DNA from 4 places in the Paenibacillus praedii genome. Region 2 is predicted to be linked to each of the others. Evidence: riboswitches for the same ligand, from Rfam matches in the RefSeq annotation. Region 2 holds a riboswitch; each other region holds the start of a gene.

Region 1 (4,679 bases), on a different contig from region 2:
ACAGATATATCTGTCGCCGAGCTTTCATTATCCACAACATCATGCTTTAGTTGTTTCAGGCAGTCCATTGACTGAAAGAGAAGATCGATTAGCGGGCTCGTGACCTCTAATTTTTTACTTCTTACTTGATCCAGGAGATGCTCCATTTCATGTGTCAAGTTCTTCATATCTTCAAAGCCCATGACTGCGGATGAGCCCTTTAAAGTGTGTGCTGCTCGGAACAAGCTTTGGATGACCTGCTCCGAATTCCCAGCTTGCTCAAGCTTTAAAATTTCCTCATCCATGAGCTGCAGCTGCTCCTCCAGTTCCTCCAGAAACAGCTCCCTGTATTCGGACAACATCGGGTCTTCTCTCCTATTCATGAAGCAATACGGTATCCAGCTTCAAAATTCCGACCAGGCTGCTATCCGTTAATCCGATTCCTGTGAAATAGTTGCCGTCAGGTCCGCCAACGCGTTCTGAAGGAGGCTGAATGTCTGTGAAAGTGGTAACTTTGTTCACGCGATCTACAATGATTCCAACAGTGTCATCTTGATGGTGAACAACTACTATTCGACTTGCCTTTGTATGCTCTTTTTCATGGAGTCGAAACAAGTTCCTGAGACTGATAACCGGTACAATCCTGCCCCTCAAGTTAATGACTCCTTTTACATAAGGCATGACATTCGGTATTTGAGTAATATCCTGCATTTTAATAATTTCATGTATATCCTGAATTCGAATGGCGTACTGTTCACTTTCGATGCCAAATTCAATATATTGCTCCTGCTTAGAAGCCTGCATCGCACTACCTCTTCTCTTCATTTAACTATTTAATGTTGAAAATGGATACGGAACTATTTAAATCCTGTGCAAGCTCAGCCAGGGATAGAGCCGTTGCTGCGGTTTCTTCGCTGCTTGCCGCTGATTGTTGCGTAGCTGCGGAAATGCTTTCAATTGAAATAAGCACTTCTGCGGATTGAGCGGCCTGTTCCTCACTCGCTGCGGCAATTTCCGTAACCTTAAGAGCAGATTGATTGACCATCGTAATGATGCTGTCAAACGCTTCACCGGTTTTTTTGGAAAATGCAACGCCTTCACCAACTGCCCTCACACTGTGTTGCGTATTCTGCTGCATACCTTTAATAATTGACGTTATTTGCTTCGTAGCTTCACTGCTACGTTCAGCCAATTTACGAACCTCATCGGCTACAACCGCAAACCCTCTGCCCTGCTCTCCTGCACGCGCCGCTTCAATTGCAGCATTCAATGCCAAAAGATTCGTCTGTTCTGCAATATCATCAATTACTTCAATAATTTCACCAATCTTATTTGAATCCTCTTCTAATCGGGACATCTGTTCATTAACCACAACCATGCCTTCGATGGACGAACGAACCACTTTGCCGCCTTCCATTGCAATATCCATTGTTGTATTAGACAGATCAGCTGCTTGCTCTGCACTCTGAGCCACCGAACTAATAGCTATTGACAATTCCGAGAACAGTTCATTCATCGTTTGAGCATCACTCGCTTGGCTGTTACTCCCTCTGGCTATCTCCTCGGTACTTGACGAGATCTGCTGGGAGGCAGCAGCAACGCTTTCAGCGGATACAAAAATGGCTCCGACGGTTGACCTTAAACTGATTACCATGTTGTTTATGGATGTCGCCAATTGTCCGATCTCATCTCTTGTATTGATATCCGATGTTTCTCTCAAATCGCCAGCCGCCACTTTACCAAGTAATCCCACCAGTCGATTCAGAGGCCGTGCGATAATTTGTGACATGAAATAACCGAATGCAATACTGAAAAGCAATGACACAATGATAATCGTTATGGTCATGGTTCGGGAGCCTTCGTACATCGCATTGGATTGCTCAAACCCATGTTGTGCTGTCGTAATATTCAAGGAAATCAGCTCCATTAAAACACCTTCTACCTGGTCACCGGCCGCTTTAAAATCAGGAGCGATTCTTTTATATTCGTCTATATCACCTGCATGTGCGGATTGCATAGCAAGTTCCAGCATTTCATTGTATGACTCCCATGCAGGATCAAATTTATTTATGACTTCCCTTTCCTGCTCACTCAAATCAGAATTACGGTATGTATCCATGTTCGTTAAAATTTGATTTTTTAATTCGTTTATATTATTTTCATAAATATTTTTGTCTGCACTTATAATAGCAATAAAGTTCATATCCCGGATATTAACTCTAATTTGCTGGTATAACACTTGAGAGGCAGCAATATCAGCAATGGGTACTAACCGTTCATTGTATGTGATTCCTACTTCATCATTGATTTTCCCCATATTAGACAAACCAAATATTCCAACGAATGCAAGTAGGATAGCCATCAAAACAAATGCGGAAATTAACTTCACAGACGTTTTCAAATTATAAAACCATTTCAAAATAGAACACTCCATCCTGTTTATAATATCTTCTGTCGTTCTATACAAAATCATTTATGTCATCTGCTATCCGCAGCTTATTGGAAATAAATTAAATTATCCCAAAAGATCGTATAAAAAAAGACCCAAAAGGGTCCTTACACCACTTTTGGTAGCCCGGCTGTCATAGCGTTCGCCTTAGACCCGTTGCTTTGCGTCCTTATCTTTCAATAAGTTTGCCTTTATCAATAGGAATAATCTTGTCACTTCTTAATAGGATGTTCAAAAACAAAAACCGAAACGGCTTGGTCATCTTTTATATGTATGTCCGAAAACAAACGAACCAATTTCGATCCAATCAACTCTTCCATCCCCTCAGGTACTTTGCGATTATAGTATTCCTGAATGAGCTTCGTTCGGGCCTGGTGAACCAAATTTCCGCCTTGCTCGGTCTGCGTCATGAACTTTTCGACAGGTGTAAGATTTCCGCTCATCGTCGTGATTGCTTGATTATCTACAAAAACAGTACGCACCTCATCCGGACCTTTGCCGAATAGATCCTTCCGCACCTTCCGAACCATTTCATTGAATAGATGTACTTTTTTTTGCATGACCCCTCGCCCCTTCAAGGATTTTCCATTTTCTTTGCTAGCAATCTAAGATTGTGTGGTATTTCCTCAAATTATAGTGGATGAGCAAAAAAAAACCATCGAAAAACAACTATATACCTTCAATCGGTACAAAGCTGTTTTATGATGGATGTATAGCCAACATCAGATTATGCCTTTTACCATTCCAGTCATCGTATCTATTCGTAGTGAAAGCAACTTCATACCAAATTACTCCACCATTGCATTATTTCTTATAATACACGCAGATATCACATGTGTCAAATGGACTAAATAAATCATCTAATAGGTATTTATACATGGGATTCTAATATTTATTAAAATCATTTAACTAAGACTTGCAGCATTATATATATCCTTGGTTTTAAAAAAGAATGGACAAAACTAACTTCTGCTGTATGTCTGTGAACGAAGCGATCTAATTGCTACGGTCGATGTTTTAAAGCCTGGCATTTTACAATGGGGATCAAGCTCGGGACTAGTCGCCTTATTCACGTTCTGTACCCCCCCCCAATGCATCGGCACAAATAGCGTATCTTCTCTTATTTTATCCGTGATTCGGCTGCGGACACTGAAGCTTCCTCTGCGAGAACGAACTTCGACCCACTCCCCATCTTCAATTTTATATTTTTTTGCTGTCTTGGAATGAAGCTCGATATAATTCTCCACGCTCCGTGCTGCGAGTGAAGCGCTTCTTCGTGTCTGTACCCCTGTTAAATAATGGGATAGCTCTCGTCCGTTCGTCATCGTGAGCGGATATGTTTCGTCAGGCTGCTCCTGAGGCAGCCGACTTTCTACGGGGAAGAAAATCGCTTTGCCGTCCGCATGAGCGAAAGTCTGCTCGAACATCATGCCGTTTATTGCTTGCCCCTCCGTTGAAGGACAAGGCCAATACACGCCGCCCTCTTGACGGAGACGTTCATACGTAATGCCATAGTAATCGGCTAGGCCACCGCGGGTGGCCTGTCTCAGTTCTTCGAAAATCTGCTCTGCCGATTCGAATGGGAAATATCGCTGCTTGCCCAGCATTGCAGCAAGCTCACATAGGATGGCCCAGTCATGCCTTGCTTCGCCTGGAGCGTTAAGCTTGGATTCTCGAAGCAGCACGCGGCCTTCCAAATTCGTAAGTGTTCCATCATTTTCCAAGTAGGCCGTCACAGGCAATACGACATCGGCCAGCTTGGCCGTCTCTGACAAAAACATATCTGCTACCACAAGGAAATCGATCTTAGACAACCCTTCCTCTACCCGATCTGCATTCGGATTTGAAACGACGGGGTTGGACCCCATTACAAACAATGAACGTATCGTTCCCTCGTGAACCAGCTCCATCATCTCATAGGCGGATACGCCTTTTCGGGGTAGCTCCTCGGGATCAACTCCCCATACGCCAGCCACATAAGCACGATCCTGCTCATCCTCTATGGAACGGTAGCCTGGCAGTTGATCACTCTTCTGGCCATGCTCTCTGCCGCCTTGTCCATTCCCCTGCCCAGTAACTGCACCGTAGCCGCAGCCTGGCTTGCCGATTTTTCCGGTAACGAGCACCATATTCAAAAAATTCCGAACGGCAGCATGCCCATCTGTCTGCTGCTCAACGCCTCTAGCCGTAAATATAATACCGGTACTCGCTTGACCATACGTCACCGCTGCCTTATGAATCATCTCTTTAT
Region 2 (4,679 bases):
CTTGATCACGCCGAGCGACAGCCCCGGATGAACACTGCCGCAGCCGCCTAGTCGCACATAAATCCGAATCGCATCCCCATCCGCCAAACCCATCTCCGTCTTATACCAACGCGCCGCCGGCTGCTCCACCACTAATTTCATCGCTGTCAGCTCCTTGTTTTATCTTTCGTATGATTATGAGCAGCGTACTGTCAACAGATAACCTCATCCTAGTCCGTGTTGCATATTAATCGCTTGCTCTTCCATCATTACGAATTACACCGGAACTGTCAACCATGACCTGCAAAGCATTTGAGCCTATGCGCAATGTTTCAATTCGGAGATCGCGGGGGCCAGAAGGATCGCTCACTTCTGGTCCAATATTGAAATACCATTAAAAATCACCACAAACGTCACGCCCCAAAATTTCCGGAAGCTGCAGGAGAGAGAATACCTGCTTCACATCCTCTTGGATATTCACAATCGCAACCTCGATATCCCGCTCCTTGAGATCATTAATAAGCATAATCAGCAGTCCGATCCCTGACGAGTCCATAAAGGGCACCTGGGAAAAATCGATTTCTACCTGCTCGCATGCCATTAGCTGAGGCGCTACTTCATCTGCTATTATTTCCGTCACATCAATATCCATATCGCCTTTTAAAACCACTGCGATTTTCTTGAAATCCTGCTTGAGCTCATAGGTAAACAACAAATTACCTCCTTGTCTTAATGAAGCTGTAAAATTCCGTTATGATCCAGTCTAGCCCGAACATTCGAGGTCTCCTGCAAGAATCGATGTGAAACCGGACCTATTTGCAGAAACGTATCTGCAAGAGCGAGTTTGATTTGGATAGATTGATTCGCTGGCACACTGATTTTTGTCATACTGCCGCCTTTCGTGCCTGCCTCATCAACCTTTACCCCTGTTTTGCTAATGATCTCGCCGCCGCGAACGAATCCGTTAACCTGCACAAAGCCCTCTGCGAACAGCTTCGTGTTATAGCAGCCCTGACCTACAATATAAATATCACCGCTCGAATAAAGGGTACTGTGATGAGCAAATCCAATTTGAATGAAATTTTGCTTCGCTTCCTTCGTGATTTTCGAGCTTTCAATTAATCGTTCCCCTTTACCAATGACATCCAAAATATCCTGCTCACTGCTTAGATGAGAATTTAACACCATAATAAAACCTCTACTCAGCTCATCAGAGAGCTTGTGCCAGTCCTCGTCCAGCGTATTTCCGCCGTTTTTTACTTTATTAATGAATGCAAGAATTAAAGGGGTTAGCGTCTTAAACTTTCCATCGCATAAAATTTTAATTAAGGGTCCTAGCCCCGTTCTGGACAGGGTACTGATTTTGAAGGCAGAGACTAAGCCCAATTGATGAATAGCGATTATCATTTTTTTGATGAGGTCTACTATTTCAGCAAGCTTCTGTGAAAGCTCCGCAACCAGCATCGTATCTCCGCCAGCGGATAACTCACTTGAAATGATGTTTCGTCCGACCGTAATCGATTGCCCTGTGAATATTCTAGCCTTGTTGACATTTCCATGAACATGCACATTGCCCTGAGCATCCACCAGCATCGCGTCTTCTATTGACCCATTAATTTCAACATCGCCGATATAATGAATATTTCCAATCTCAAGCGTGACGTCCTTGTTGATGACCAGCTTAGGAATAACTGATATTTTCGCTATTCTTCCTGTTATCTTGAGCTGAGGCTGACCGGCTTCCAAAGCAACGACTTTATTGTCATCAATTAATACAACGCCTTTACCGGTTGCGACCTGAATCGGAAATGACTCTGGCGGAAGAATAATTTCACCTGAAACCGTTTTTCCCGGCGTTCCTTGAACAGGCGGCAGAAACATACCAAGCACCTGCCCCGGCTCAGCTTCAGGGAATTGCTGCGTTTCCCTAAAATCGATCGTTCCGTTAGAGCGCTCTTTAAACTCCTTCTTCACATCTACGTTCATATAAGAACTGAAATAGCCATCCTTGCCCGGCTTTGGTTCATCGCCGCACGCAATCAAGAATGAACCGCTCTTATCGCTCTGGCAAGCTCTAGCTATTTCGTCATACTTAATGCCGTAGAGAACTTGCATAGCAAGAAGTTTATCCAACAGCAATGCTTGGTCAATAGGATTTGGTATCCTCGTTTCTTCAACCTTTAACTCCAAATAAGACCTTGGACTTGCATTTTTTAGTTTTCTAAATATCTTCATGCCAGATTTTATGATGACAAGCTTTACTTCCGTTTTGCGGTCATTTATTTGCACATCCCAAACCGGTTCAATGCTTTCATCCTCAATAACAGCCTCTACGCGATCTCCTTCCTTGAGAGCTGTATTTCCTACTTTTTCAACGTCATTAACATACAGCCTCAGACCTTTGCCCGGAGCAATAACCGGGTATTGCTCCGGCGCATTCAGAAAGAAAATTTGGCCATTGTCCGCCCATGCTTTGCCAAGGCATTCCTCTATGCTTAATTCCATATCCGAAATGATTATTGAATTATCATCTATAATAGGAGCCTGCAGAGGATCCAGATCGGCGATTTGCAGAGCTTGAATCATGTCTTCGAGCTCCGCTTCTTCTGGACTTGACATCCCTTTCCTATCCACAGCCTCCACCCTATCCCGAACACTTACCCGCACAATAGCTTGCTTAGCACCGATGCCGAATATGCCCTTTGTTTCTTTGTTAATGATCTCGACATCGAACTCTTCCCGTTCCGCTTTTAATAATCGCAATCCCGTCTGCAAAGCTTCCTGGACGTCTTTTCCTTTGGCAATTATACTTTTCCCCATTCTATCACCGCCTTACAGTCATATAATTGGAGCATACAAATAAACCCAGCCCGAAAGACTGGATTTAATAAAATCCTTCCATTTCCGGCAGCCCGGCTGTCATAGCAGCAATTACCGCTTTAGACCCGTGGCTTTGCGTCCCTATCTTTCAATAGGTTTGCCTTTTTCTTTTTATATAGTTCCTTGTCTGAATACTTAAAAAGCTGCTTTATCGTCCTGCCATGCTTCGGATACAAGGAGTACCCAATACTCGGATTCAAAAAAATAGGTTGATCTATATTGGGAAAATGACAGGGGGCTCGAAACACTTCCTGAACATGCCCGATATACGCATGAATATCCTCTTTTTCATGAATGTCTCTCATGACCAGGGCAAACTCATCACCGCTTAAGCGTCCAACAATATCACCGGCTCTCTTATTAAGCAGCAACCGCTTAGAAAATTCCTTCAAAACCATATCACCAATGTCATGGCCGTACGTATCGTTAATGAGCTTGAATTTGTCGAGATCCATGACGAGGAACCCCAGCATCTCGCCACTGGCCGCTGCTTCTTCAAGCGCCTCCTCGGCAAGGGTAATCAGCTTTCTTCGGTTGTAGAGACCTGTTAAAAAATCATGATAAGCCATTTTTTCCAGCGATAGCTCGTAATTTTTTCTTTCCCTGTTGTCTCTGGACACAACGATGACCTTGTAGATGCTGCCATCCTTCGCACATACGGGTGAGAAAGCGGTTTCTAACCATAGCCAGCTTCCATCCTTATGCTTTTTCCGCAGCTCCATCACATAGGTGCCCTTGGTTTCGATCATGTTCTGGTAAATATCTCTAGTTTTTCTAACATCCTCGGGATGAATATATTCAAATATTTTCGTTTTTTCTTCCAAATGGTCGAATATGCTAAGCAGTGAAGGTGATGTATATTCTATCGTGCCGTTAATGTCCGTTATCTTGATCATATCTTGGGAATATTCTGCAATGAGCCTATACTGCTCCGCTTGGTCCTTCAGCTCTCGCAGCTGCTTTTTCTGATCCGTAATATTGCAATAAACTAGAAGTGCGCCTGAAATGCTATCGTCCGGCTGCTTGATCGGAGCTATTCGAAGCCTGTAAAATTGAGCTTCCTCAACCGCAGGCGCAGCATTCATGATTTCCTGCTCGTGCAGCTTCAGCTCGCCGGCCAGAACTTGGTTCATAGCTGTGACAAGCTTATTATTTTCCGCATATAATTTCGGATAATAAATACCCTTATATTCACCCAGTTGACCACCGTTGTGAAGGGGTGAATAAAGCCAGGCCTGATTAACAGCTGTAATTATACCTTGTGGATTAATAATTACGATCGGTTCAATCATGGAGTCAAGCAGCAATTGATTGAAGCCTTGAGTATGAAGCATACGTTCCATACAATTCACCTTGTTTATCAGATTCTTTCTTAGTTTAAATAATTTGGTGGATATGAAGCGTTCGGTTTTTGCTTAAATCCACATACTGGCCATCTATTGCAACGAGTGGATGAACAGGATCATTAGAATTGATCATAATAATTTTCCCTTCACTCCCATCGGACATGACAACATGGTTGCCGATTAATAGATTCATAATTTTTTTTAGAAATCGAAGCGTAATTTCCGGCTCTAGGCTCCCAAAAGCATTTTGCGACATATCCTTAAGAACATGATAAAAAGGAATGGGATTTTTATACGCACGCTTTGAAATCATTGCATGAAACACATCCGCAACGGCTACAATTTTACTGTGGAGATCAATTTCTTGTTTTTGCAATCCGTAGGGATAGCCGCTCCCATCCTCGCGTTCATGATGCTGAAGCGCAACTAGCGCATAACGATAAGAAACTTCCGATGTGCCCCGAATTATGTCAA
Region 3 (4,679 bases), on a different contig from region 2:
TTTTGCGCGCAAGCCGTTCGCATCACCCATTCTCCAATGGGCCTGATCAGACCGGTCTCTTCGGCTATCGGTATAAAGTCCGCTGGGCTGATCATGCCTTGAACAGGATGCCGCCATCGAATCAGAGCCTCTAATCCTATGATTTGATCCGTCTTCAAATCCATTCGAGGCTGATAGAATAGTTCAAACTCGTCATTATCCAATGCTTTATAAAGCATCGTCTCCAGGCTCATCTTGTTTGACAAGGACGTGTTTAGCTTTCCCTCATAGAAACTATACCCATTACGACCTGTCTCTTTTACCGCATACATCGCTTGATCCGCGTTCTTGATGAGCTCCAAGTCACTTTTCCCATCCGATGGAAAGAGGCTGATTCCGATACTTGGTGTGGTATACACTTCATGATCACTTATCGACATCGGTATTTTAAATGCCTGAAGGACGGTTTGGACGATTTGTTCCGATTGTTCACGGGTCCTATTCGGAAGTAATGCGACAAACTCATCACCACCCATCCTTGAGAGGATCGCGTCCTGACCAATACAGCCTTGAATCCTCCGGGCCGCCTCCTTTAATAACGAGTCGCCATTTGCATGACCAAACATATCATTCACCATCTTAAATCGATCGATATCGATGAACAGGACGGCTGCCGTGTGGCCAAGGTCACTCGCTTCCTCCAAGTAGGCTTGCAGTCGTTGATTAAAGTAGACTCGGTTGGGCAAGCCGGTTAAGCTGTCGTAATATGCCAAAAGCTGAATTTCTGCAAACATGCTTTGAATTCTCAAAGCCATTTCTTTGCTGTTCGAAATAAGGGTATTAATTTCTTCTATGAAACTGCCCTTCCAGTTCACGAGCTGGTTCTCGGCTATTTTCTCAGGCAAATCTGTGGTCGTGTAGGTTAATTGCTTGATCGGTCTAACGATAATACGACTAATCATATTGGAAATGAGAATGGATAACAATCCACAGACCAATAAGATACTAAATATATTAATGTAAAAGCTATACAAACGGTCACGATAAGGAGCAATCGGTGTCTCGGCTATAATACGCCAATCCCCCATATGCGGAATCGTCATGATTTTAAAATAAGAGGACTCTCCCCATCTGCTCATTGGATTTTTGATGGTGTCTGGGTACCAGTGGTACAAACGGTCATCCAATACATGTATTCCACCGCTTTTTGTCCAGTCATACTCGTTCATAACGGCTAGATCATCACGGGTGCTTGCAATGACCTTATTATTTTGATCTACGATCGTGACATACATTAAGCTATTTTTCACCAGATTTTTTAACTCTGTTGTAATGTAGTTAAGATCAAGCGCACCTACGGCAGCCCCTTGAAACTCTCCGTTAATCATAATAGGATTGCCAATAATCACAGTGGGCACGGTTATTCCGCCTCTTCCTTGAAACACATCGGAAACAACCGGTTGGTGATATTCTCTCATGTATTCAAAGTAAGGCCGATCCGCGAAGTTTAAGCCGATCGTTGACTCTCCTTTGTTATTTCGCAATGGATTGAATACCTTAGTAGTTCCATTGCGATTAGCAATGTACAAATTAATAAAATCCGGATATAACGTCTGGACTGAAGCGGCTTGGCGCTGCAAGTAGTCCAGCTTTTCCAGCCTATTTTCAGCTGCTGCCATCGATAACAGGTTCACCGCAGCCACATGGGCTTTTCCCCAATCCATGATGTCATTGCGGATGAGGGAGGAATCCGCTTCCGTCTCAGATTTTATTTCCTCTTTGATATTGCGGTATTGTTCGCGGCCGATCATCACTGTCACAAGAAGCAAAGAAAGGAAGATCAGTGTGACAAAGTGGTTGAATAAAACCTCGTGAAAGGAGCTGGATATTTTACGTTTCTGGAATGCCGGCCATTTAATAAGAGGCAAATAGGTAACGATTAAGCTGGCAATCAATGCATTCCAGATGCCATTCACCGCATCCTTAAGCGAGATGAGCAAGGAAGCAGTGACATTCATATGCAGAGCATAATGATAAAACACAAAAATGAGCGGCATACCCAAAATCACCCAATATAGAGTAACATTTAGAACAATCTTCTTTCCTCTGGAGAAGAGGCCGACAAATAGCGTTTCCAGCACAAAAACAATGAAAGCATAAGGATGGTTCCATAGCAGCAAGGTATAAGCATTCACAATAATTGATGCCACTAATGCCCATTTCAGACCGTATATTCGCAATAATAACAAGGTAAATATACTGCCAAAAATAAAATTGACCCCAAGCAAAAGAGACAGGTTGAACATATTGCCTAAAAGTGCGAATACAATCAGCGCTATGATATGAAAGATCGGCTTATTCCATTTACTCACTGCTCTACCACCTTTTAAATCTTCTTGTAGCAACAAAAAAAACTCTCCCGAAAAGAAGAGTTTCCTTACCTTCGGTAACTGGCTGGCATAACATTTCCAATCCGGAAATGTGATAGCCCCTATAGCTTTGCGACCTCATTTTTCAACGAGTGTGCCCTTTCGTTATGAAATTTTTCAGAACGACTATATATGTATCGACAATAAACTACAATTAGTACTCATTATAGTTTATACTACTGGGTGAAACAATAGCCTTATCTTAAATGTATTTTACCATATTAAAAAGGCTGCCGCTCTGATGTCGTCAAAAGCGTAACTTTGATCGTATTCCAATAATAGAGGTAAAACGGATAATCCCCTACCCAAACTTTCATGTAGTTTGTAGGGCCATTAAAATTTGTAGGAATCCATTCAATCGGATACTTGAAGACATCCTGTTCGAATTTCCGGCAATGCTTTCTTGAAGTCGTTTTTTTCTGGCACTCGTTCGATTATTTTTGTTCGCAGTAATGGCAGGTTCCACGATTGCACCTCTTTCTGTTCTGTTTCCATTATGATAGCCCGCGAGAGGGCATTAACGTCATCAACAATTATTACTCGTTTGAAAAATAATTTACGGTTATGAAAACACCGTGCCAACAAAGGATTGTTAGCACGGTGAGAGGATAATTCAGTTATTCAGTTATTAATTGTATGAATTGAATACATAGTTAATTAATTTATACACGATTACTGCAGCCTCAGCACGCGTTGTAGGCTGCATAGGTTCGATTCGGCCATAACTTCCCTGCGCACCAATCCCATCTTCACCAATGCTGCAACAGCATCTGCAGCATAACCTGAGATCAAAGCCTTGAATTTGCGATCTCCACTTCCTTCGATGATTCCTAGCGAATGTGCGATTCCTACCGCTTCATAGTAATAATCATCTTGATTTACATCCACAAAGGATGTATTTACAGCTGCTGTGATGCCCAGCGCTTCGATTAATATTTTCGTGAAATCGGCGCGGGTTATGAAGGAACCCGGTTGATAAGAACGATCCGTGACGCCATTAATAATACCTTTCGATGCTAGTACCTGAATCGCTTGTGGAGCCCAAGGGACTGGGCTTAGATCATTAAATGATTTTGTTAAATAGGAAATGGCATATTTACTAAAGTGGCTTGTTTGGAAGCGCATTTCCTTAGAAGTAAAATCATATTTTCCAGTAGGCACCAACTGAACATGACCTTGCTCATCCACGTACCAAACTGACAATAATTCTACATTTTCCAGCTCTTCCTCGCTTAGCGCATAAGGAATTTGCACCGTCACAGCAGCATCCTTATTGTTATAAGCAAGAGCTTGCCCCTCCGATTCAACGTGCAGGTCTATAACGACTCCTACCTTCCCTTGAATTGCGGCATTTTGCGGAACCTCAGATTTGGCCATCATTATGGATATCTTTTCTTGTTCTCCTGCCGCTTCATTATTAGCCAGCATGTTTCCTCGAAGGAGCATGCTGCCCAGCTCCGTTGAAAGCTTAATTTGGAATTTCTCTCCGTACTTGGTGAGGAATTCAGCAGGAACTTCAATAGCGTACATATGGGCATTCGCTTCTTTCCGCATCGCAATGGAGAAACATTGTTGTTGAATCTCCTCCTCAAAAAAACATTCTGGCGTATTTTATTTCATTGTAGTGAGCAACTGCCGCGGAAATAAGAAAATCGGGGTTTTACATGGGGGGGGAGGGGAAACGGATTAGAAATGGACATGAAGCATTCATTGTTAGTGTCCACACAAACTGCACATGATTACAATATTATATTTCTAAGATGCACTTGAAGAAATACACGAGCAAGCAAACAGTTGATCTTTAAAATTAATTTTTCATCAGGCTATTTGCGCAGTATGTATAATGAAACGGGGTTGGTGATATTCTTATGATCTATACAGCTCTTGGAGATTCCATTACATTTGGAGAAAATGCCTCCTCTATGGCAAAGGCTTATCCCCAATTGGCCGTATCTACTTTAAATTCACGCTCCCGTAAGGTTACCGGGTATGTTTTGGCCCTGCCTGGTTGGAGCAGCAATGATCTATTAAATGCGGTGATACGGCAGGGATCATCCATTATTAGTGAATCTGCTGTTGTTTCTATATGGATCGGAGGAGTGGATTTAGCCAACTCGGCACTGTCTTCATTTAGAAACCAGCAACCATTACATGCACAACAAGCTTTAAACGACTATAAGACAAATTTAAACGCCATTCTAACTCATATAAAAAAAGGAAGTCGTGCCAGAATCATTTGCTGCACGCAATACAATCCATTTCCGAACAGTC
Region 4 (4,679 bases), on a different contig from region 2:
CATGCCGTTTGGAAGCGGTAAGGAATGCGGGACAAGTAAAGGGGAAGATGGCGTTTATTAACTTTTTGCCAACTTCTATTTATAATCCGCAGCATTGCTTGCAATCTACCGTTAAGCTGGTTGAAGAGATCGGCATATCGCCGGAATCCATAGTATTTGAGGTTGTGGAAAGCGCCGAAGTGAAAAATCTGGAGCATCTGAAGAGCATTCTGAACTATTATCGTGAATATGGGTTCCGATACGCGCTCGATGATGTTGGGACAGGCTTTAACAGTGTTGAGGTGCTTGCCGAGCTGGAGCCTGATGTTGTGAAGCTGGCAATGGAGTTTGTGCAGGGTGTCAGCAATGATCCTGCCAAACGGAAGGTAGCTATGGAGGTAGCGAAAATTGCCGGGGACAAAGGGGCGAAATTATTGGCCGAAGGCATCGAGAGCCGCGATGACATGGAAAGTCTTAAGGAGCTTGGATATGAGTGGTTCCAAGGGTACTATTTCGGTAAGCCAACAGCGCAGCCGCAGTTAGTTGGATTCTGATTATACATAAAATTGAAGCCTGACAGCTGCAAGAAGCTGTCAGGCTTTTTTCCTGCGACTATCTATAACGGCAGCTGAGGATGCTATTTTAAAGGTTGACCAAATATGAATATATATTTATACTTAGTCTAAATCATTAAAATGAAGGCGGGTTGGCATGATGAACAAAATCAATTTGACGGTGCAGCGTAAAGCGATTTTTGAAGTGGTACAGCATGCGCAAGACCATCCAACGGCAGCCGATGTCATTGAGAGACTGCGCGGCAAGGGCTTTAACTTCGCATATGGAACGGTATACAATTCTTTGCGTTATTTAACAGATGTCGGATTAATTCGCGAGCTGAAGCTGGGTGAAACGGTAAGCCGTTATGATGCCCGAACGGACGAGCACCAGCATATCGTATGCACAAAGTGTGGAAGAGTAGATGAGGTGCTCGCTGATTTGCCGGAGGAATGGCTGAAGAAGGTGGCTCTGGAAACGAAATATACGATCGAGCATGCACAGGTCGTTTTAGAGGGGGTTTGTGAGCAATGCGCGATGACAAAATAATGCTGACAGATGAGATAAATATAAGTGTGAGCGCCGTATTCGACAGTCTTGATCCAGCAAGCTATTCCGGAGATAAAGAGGTTCAAAGCGGGACGCTCTGTTCGCTAACGCAGCGGATAATGATTATTAGCCCGCTGCCCGAGCGCGTGAAGAGCCTGCTCATAGCGCTTTCTGCGGAATGCTTCGACGTGTTTTCCTTGCATGATTTCAACAAGAACATGCTGCAAAGCCTGCAGCCGGAGCTTCTCGTTTATGATGCCATCCCCGTTATTAACACATCAGACGGAAACACTTTGCAAGCAGGACAGGAGCTGCTGCAGTCAGCCGAGCGTCACGCTGTGCCGGTTCTCGTCCTGCTGGATCAACAATCCTTTGATAAGCGTGAGACAGCTGCCCTTGGAGCAGCGGAGCTTCTTGTATGGCCGGCGAAGCCGGAGGAGGCCGTTCAGCTGATTAATCGCATGCTTCAGAATCGACCTGCAGTCGCAATGAACATGCTCACCGAGGATATCCGCGTGTTTAAGGACATTCGCATCGATTTAAAAAAAATGACGGTTGATCGCGGCGGCTGCCGCATCGAACTGACAAAGACGGAATACGATCTGCTGCTTCATTTTATCTCGTCGGACGGCTCGGTCCTCTCCCGTGAATCGCTGCTAGACAATGTATGGGGGCTGCAGTACTTCGGAGGCAGCAATCTGGTGGATGCCCATATTAAGAGCTTGCGCAAAAAGCTTAAGGACAGCGCGGTTTCACCACGGTACATTGTAACTGTACGCGGCGTGGGTTACCGAATTGCGGATGGCCACGACCATTAACAATAAACCTAAAAACTGGCGCATGCTCCTAGTGAGCATGCGCCAGTTTTTCATGAAATGGTCATTGTTCCATTATGAGTTTCATAAATTATAAGCCGTCAAAGTGTCGATTCTACTACAATCTGTTGTAAGGTTTACGATTTGCAAATATAATATAGTTAAATTGAACTATATAATGCTCAATCGAAACGGCAAACCTATTGAAAAGTAGGGACGCAAAGCTATGGACCTAAGGAAGAACATTCTATGGCCGCCAAGTTACCGAAGGTGAGGTGATTCCTATGTCAGATCATATGAGTGAGCAAGAAATATTGAATTTATTAAAGATACTCGACCAAGATTCTCGAGCAGAGGAAAGAGAAGGGATAAGGGCATCTTCAACAACTGATCTTAACATAGATGATAAGGTAGAGAACGGATATATTAAGGTTGAATATGGAAAAATTATTGTTATGAATCCGTTAAACGGGGGGAAGTTCCCGGTCATCAAGGCAAAGCCTCCTGTTAGGCTGTTTGTCGATGAACAAGAGATCTTTACAGAGGCAAAGGTTACTTCTGAAAGCGTAATAGATTGGAAAGTCGAAGAGCAGTGCCTATTTCAAGTGTCGGTATCCGAAAATAAGATTAATGCATTTTTAACCATCCATCGACCAAAGAGATATGCGTGGTCGTTAGCGGAAAAGGCGCCGGCATTGGAAGTAACACTTATAGCGGAGGAAGATACATCAATCATTTTAGAAACAGTGAATCTGCAAGATGTTCTTACAGAAATTGAAAATAAAAATATTAGGATAAATCTTGATGTGCCAGCTGTGCAAATGGAGATCCTTCAGCCTTCATATCGACCTGTGAAAATTGCGGAAGGCAAACTCCCTGTTCAAGGCCAAGATGCCCAGTTGGATCTGTTCTTTTCAGAAAATATCGAGAATATTTTTACCGAGGTAAGAGGTGTAGTTGATTATAAAAATTATGTAAACATTCCTTCCGTCAAAAGAGGAGATGTCATTGCGAAGAAAACCCCGCCTGTTGAAGGGCAGGCGGGGTATGATGTGTATGGAAATGTGTTGCCCTCCGATCCGGTCAATGACATTCGTATTGCAGGGAAGGATAACGTGGAAATTACAGCAGATTCCACTGTCATCGCTCTGAAAGGGGGGAGACCTCGAGTTACGGGGAATCAGATAAAATACTTTGATATTAATACTGCTTATTTAGTACCCGGTAATGTTGATTTACAAACCGGAAATATTGTATTTTCCGGTGACGTGATTGTCTACGGTGATGTTATGGATAACATGATTATTGAATCGCTTGGGAATATTTACGTGGCTGGCAGTGTTTTTAATTCGACCTTAACCGCTACGGGAAGTATTGCGGTAAAGGGAAACGTCATAGGAAGCAATTTGTATTCTGGATATTTCGGGATGTTATACAACAGGCTTTATAACAGTTCTAAACAATTAAAGGACATTCTCGAGAAAATGATGGAAAGCGTAAAAATGTTACTCCATGAAACAGGCAAGAAGAATATACAGATACGATATGGGCAGGTGCTGCTGCTCATTACGGAGAGTAAATACCAGCAAGTATGGGGTATTGTGAAGGAACTGCTTGGCGTGATTTCAAGTATACAGTCTTATAATAAAGACGCATTGCAGCAACTGAAATACTATTTGGATTTATTTTTGCAGCCCACTAAAATTGTTGAGATGATGACAGCTCCGAGAATGGAAGATTTTATGCGTGTTTTGAAGGAAGCCTTCATGAGAATCGCATTAAGTCAGGAATCACATGTTCAGATCAACATTAACCAAGGTCAAAAATCCACATTAAAGTCGAATGGGGATATTCTGATTCGAAGAGAAGGCGTAATCCAATGTGATCTTTACTCAGCAGGGAATATCATTTTCTTTTTGGATAACTCCGTATGTCGAGGTTCCAAGCTTGAAGCGGGAGATACCATATCTGCCATGTATGTAGGGGGTATTACGGGAGCTGCCACCATTCTTAAGGCAACCAAGAAAATCGTTATTAAGAAAATGTTTGAAGGTCGAGTCATCGTGGACCGGTACAGTATGGATATATTTGAGCCGGTTGAAGATCAGACGTTTGATCGCAACAGTTTAAAACGAATGGCTTAAGCAGAGTATTTATCGAGCTAAGTTATCGGACTGCTGGTGAGCCGCTTTTCCAGGTGAATCCCCATTTGCGCATCATATCGTTTTGAAGTACGATAAGAGAAATAAAAGGGCATCTACACCAGGAAAATGGGGGTAGGGACAGGTGATGCTGTCTACAGAAATGATCCAGGCCGGCTCGATCATCGTATCGCTGCTAGCGTTTACTGCACTTATGATCCTTCGCTTGCGGGCGGGAAAACAACCGACCTCCCTGCGGAAAATCATCATCCCTCCGCTGGGTATGGCTACCGGATTTATCATGTTCGCCTTCTCGGCCACGCATATTCCGTGGTTGTGGGGGTTATCCGCATTCGGTACAGGATTGCTGATCTTCGCATTTCCTTTAATAGTGACTACGAGATTGGAGCGGGTGCAGTCCGAGATTTATGTGAGACGCTCCAAAGCATTCCTGTTCATTATGATCACGCTTTTTGCGGTGCGGCTATCGCTTCATAGCGTCGTGGAGCAATATATGTCGATCCCGCAGACGGGAGCAATCTTCTATCTGGTTGCGTTCGGCATGATTATTCCATGGCGTCTTGCTATGGTGAGCGACTATATGAGGCTGCAAAAGGTAGAGTCGTAGGCTGTGAGGGGA

Evidence for each region. Region 2 has a riboswitch for cyclic di-GMP ahead of ACO9K6_RS10045 (flagellar assembly protein A). Riboswitches for the same ligand answer to the same signal wherever they lie in the genome.
Region 1: another riboswitch for cyclic di-GMP. It lies ahead of ACO9K6_RS00665 (methyl-accepting chemotaxis protein); the one in region 2 lies ahead of ACO9K6_RS10045 (flagellar assembly protein A).
Region 3: another riboswitch for cyclic di-GMP. It lies ahead of ACO9K6_RS15330 (EAL domain-containing protein); the one in region 2 lies ahead of ACO9K6_RS10045 (flagellar assembly protein A).
Region 4: another riboswitch for cyclic di-GMP. It lies ahead of ACO9K6_RS05605 (DUF342 domain-containing protein); the one in region 2 lies ahead of ACO9K6_RS10045 (flagellar assembly protein A).

What each region holds. Positions count from the first base shown of each region.
Region 1 covers NZ_JBMWAM010000001.1:131,570-136,248, forward strand. Annotated here, with positions in the region: gene ACO9K6_RS00655 (chemotaxis protein CheA) at 1-341, opposite strand, end outside; gene ACO9K6_RS00660 (chemotaxis protein CheW) at 355-783, opposite strand; gene ACO9K6_RS00665 (methyl-accepting chemotaxis protein) at 809-2,398, opposite strand; cyclic di-GMP riboswitch class I at 2,546-2,628, opposite strand; gene ACO9K6_RS00670 (Na-translocating system protein MpsC family protein) at 2,641-2,988, opposite strand; gene nasC (assimilatory nitrate reductase catalytic subunit NasC) at 3,391-4,679, opposite strand, start outside.
Region 2 covers NZ_JBMWAM010000008.1:130,929-135,607, forward strand. Annotated here, with positions in the region: gene ACO9K6_RS10035 (HesB/YadR/YfhF family protein) at 1-141, opposite strand, end outside; gene ACO9K6_RS10040 (STAS domain-containing protein) at 374-691, opposite strand; gene ACO9K6_RS10045 (flagellar assembly protein A) at 709-2,799, opposite strand; cyclic di-GMP riboswitch class I at 2,883-2,971, opposite strand; partial or broken gene ACO9K6_RS10050 (diguanylate cyclase) at 2,970-4,202, opposite strand; gene ACO9K6_RS10055 (HD-GYP domain-containing protein) at 4,237-4,679, opposite strand, start outside.
Region 3 covers NZ_JBMWAM010000017.1:479-5,157, reverse strand. Annotated here, with positions in the region: gene ACO9K6_RS15330 (EAL domain-containing protein) at 1-2,351, opposite strand, end outside; cyclic di-GMP riboswitch class I at 2,422-2,517, opposite strand; partial or broken gene ACO9K6_RS15325 (carbohydrate ABC transporter permease) at 2,651-2,797, opposite strand; gene ACO9K6_RS15320 (S-layer homology domain-containing protein) at 3,081-3,938, opposite strand; gene ACO9K6_RS15315 (SGNH/GDSL hydrolase family protein) at 4,277-4,679, shown strand, end outside.
Region 4 covers NZ_JBMWAM010000004.1:62,556-67,234, forward strand. Annotated here, with positions in the region: gene ACO9K6_RS05590 (EAL domain-containing protein) at 1-533, shown strand, start outside; gene ACO9K6_RS05595 (Fur family transcriptional regulator) at 694-1,083, shown strand; gene ACO9K6_RS05600 (winged helix-turn-helix transcriptional regulator) at 1,065-1,901, shown strand; cyclic di-GMP riboswitch class I at 2,082-2,167, shown strand; gene ACO9K6_RS05605 (DUF342 domain-containing protein) at 2,183-4,042, shown strand; gene ACO9K6_RS05610 (CcdC family protein) at 4,188-4,667, shown strand.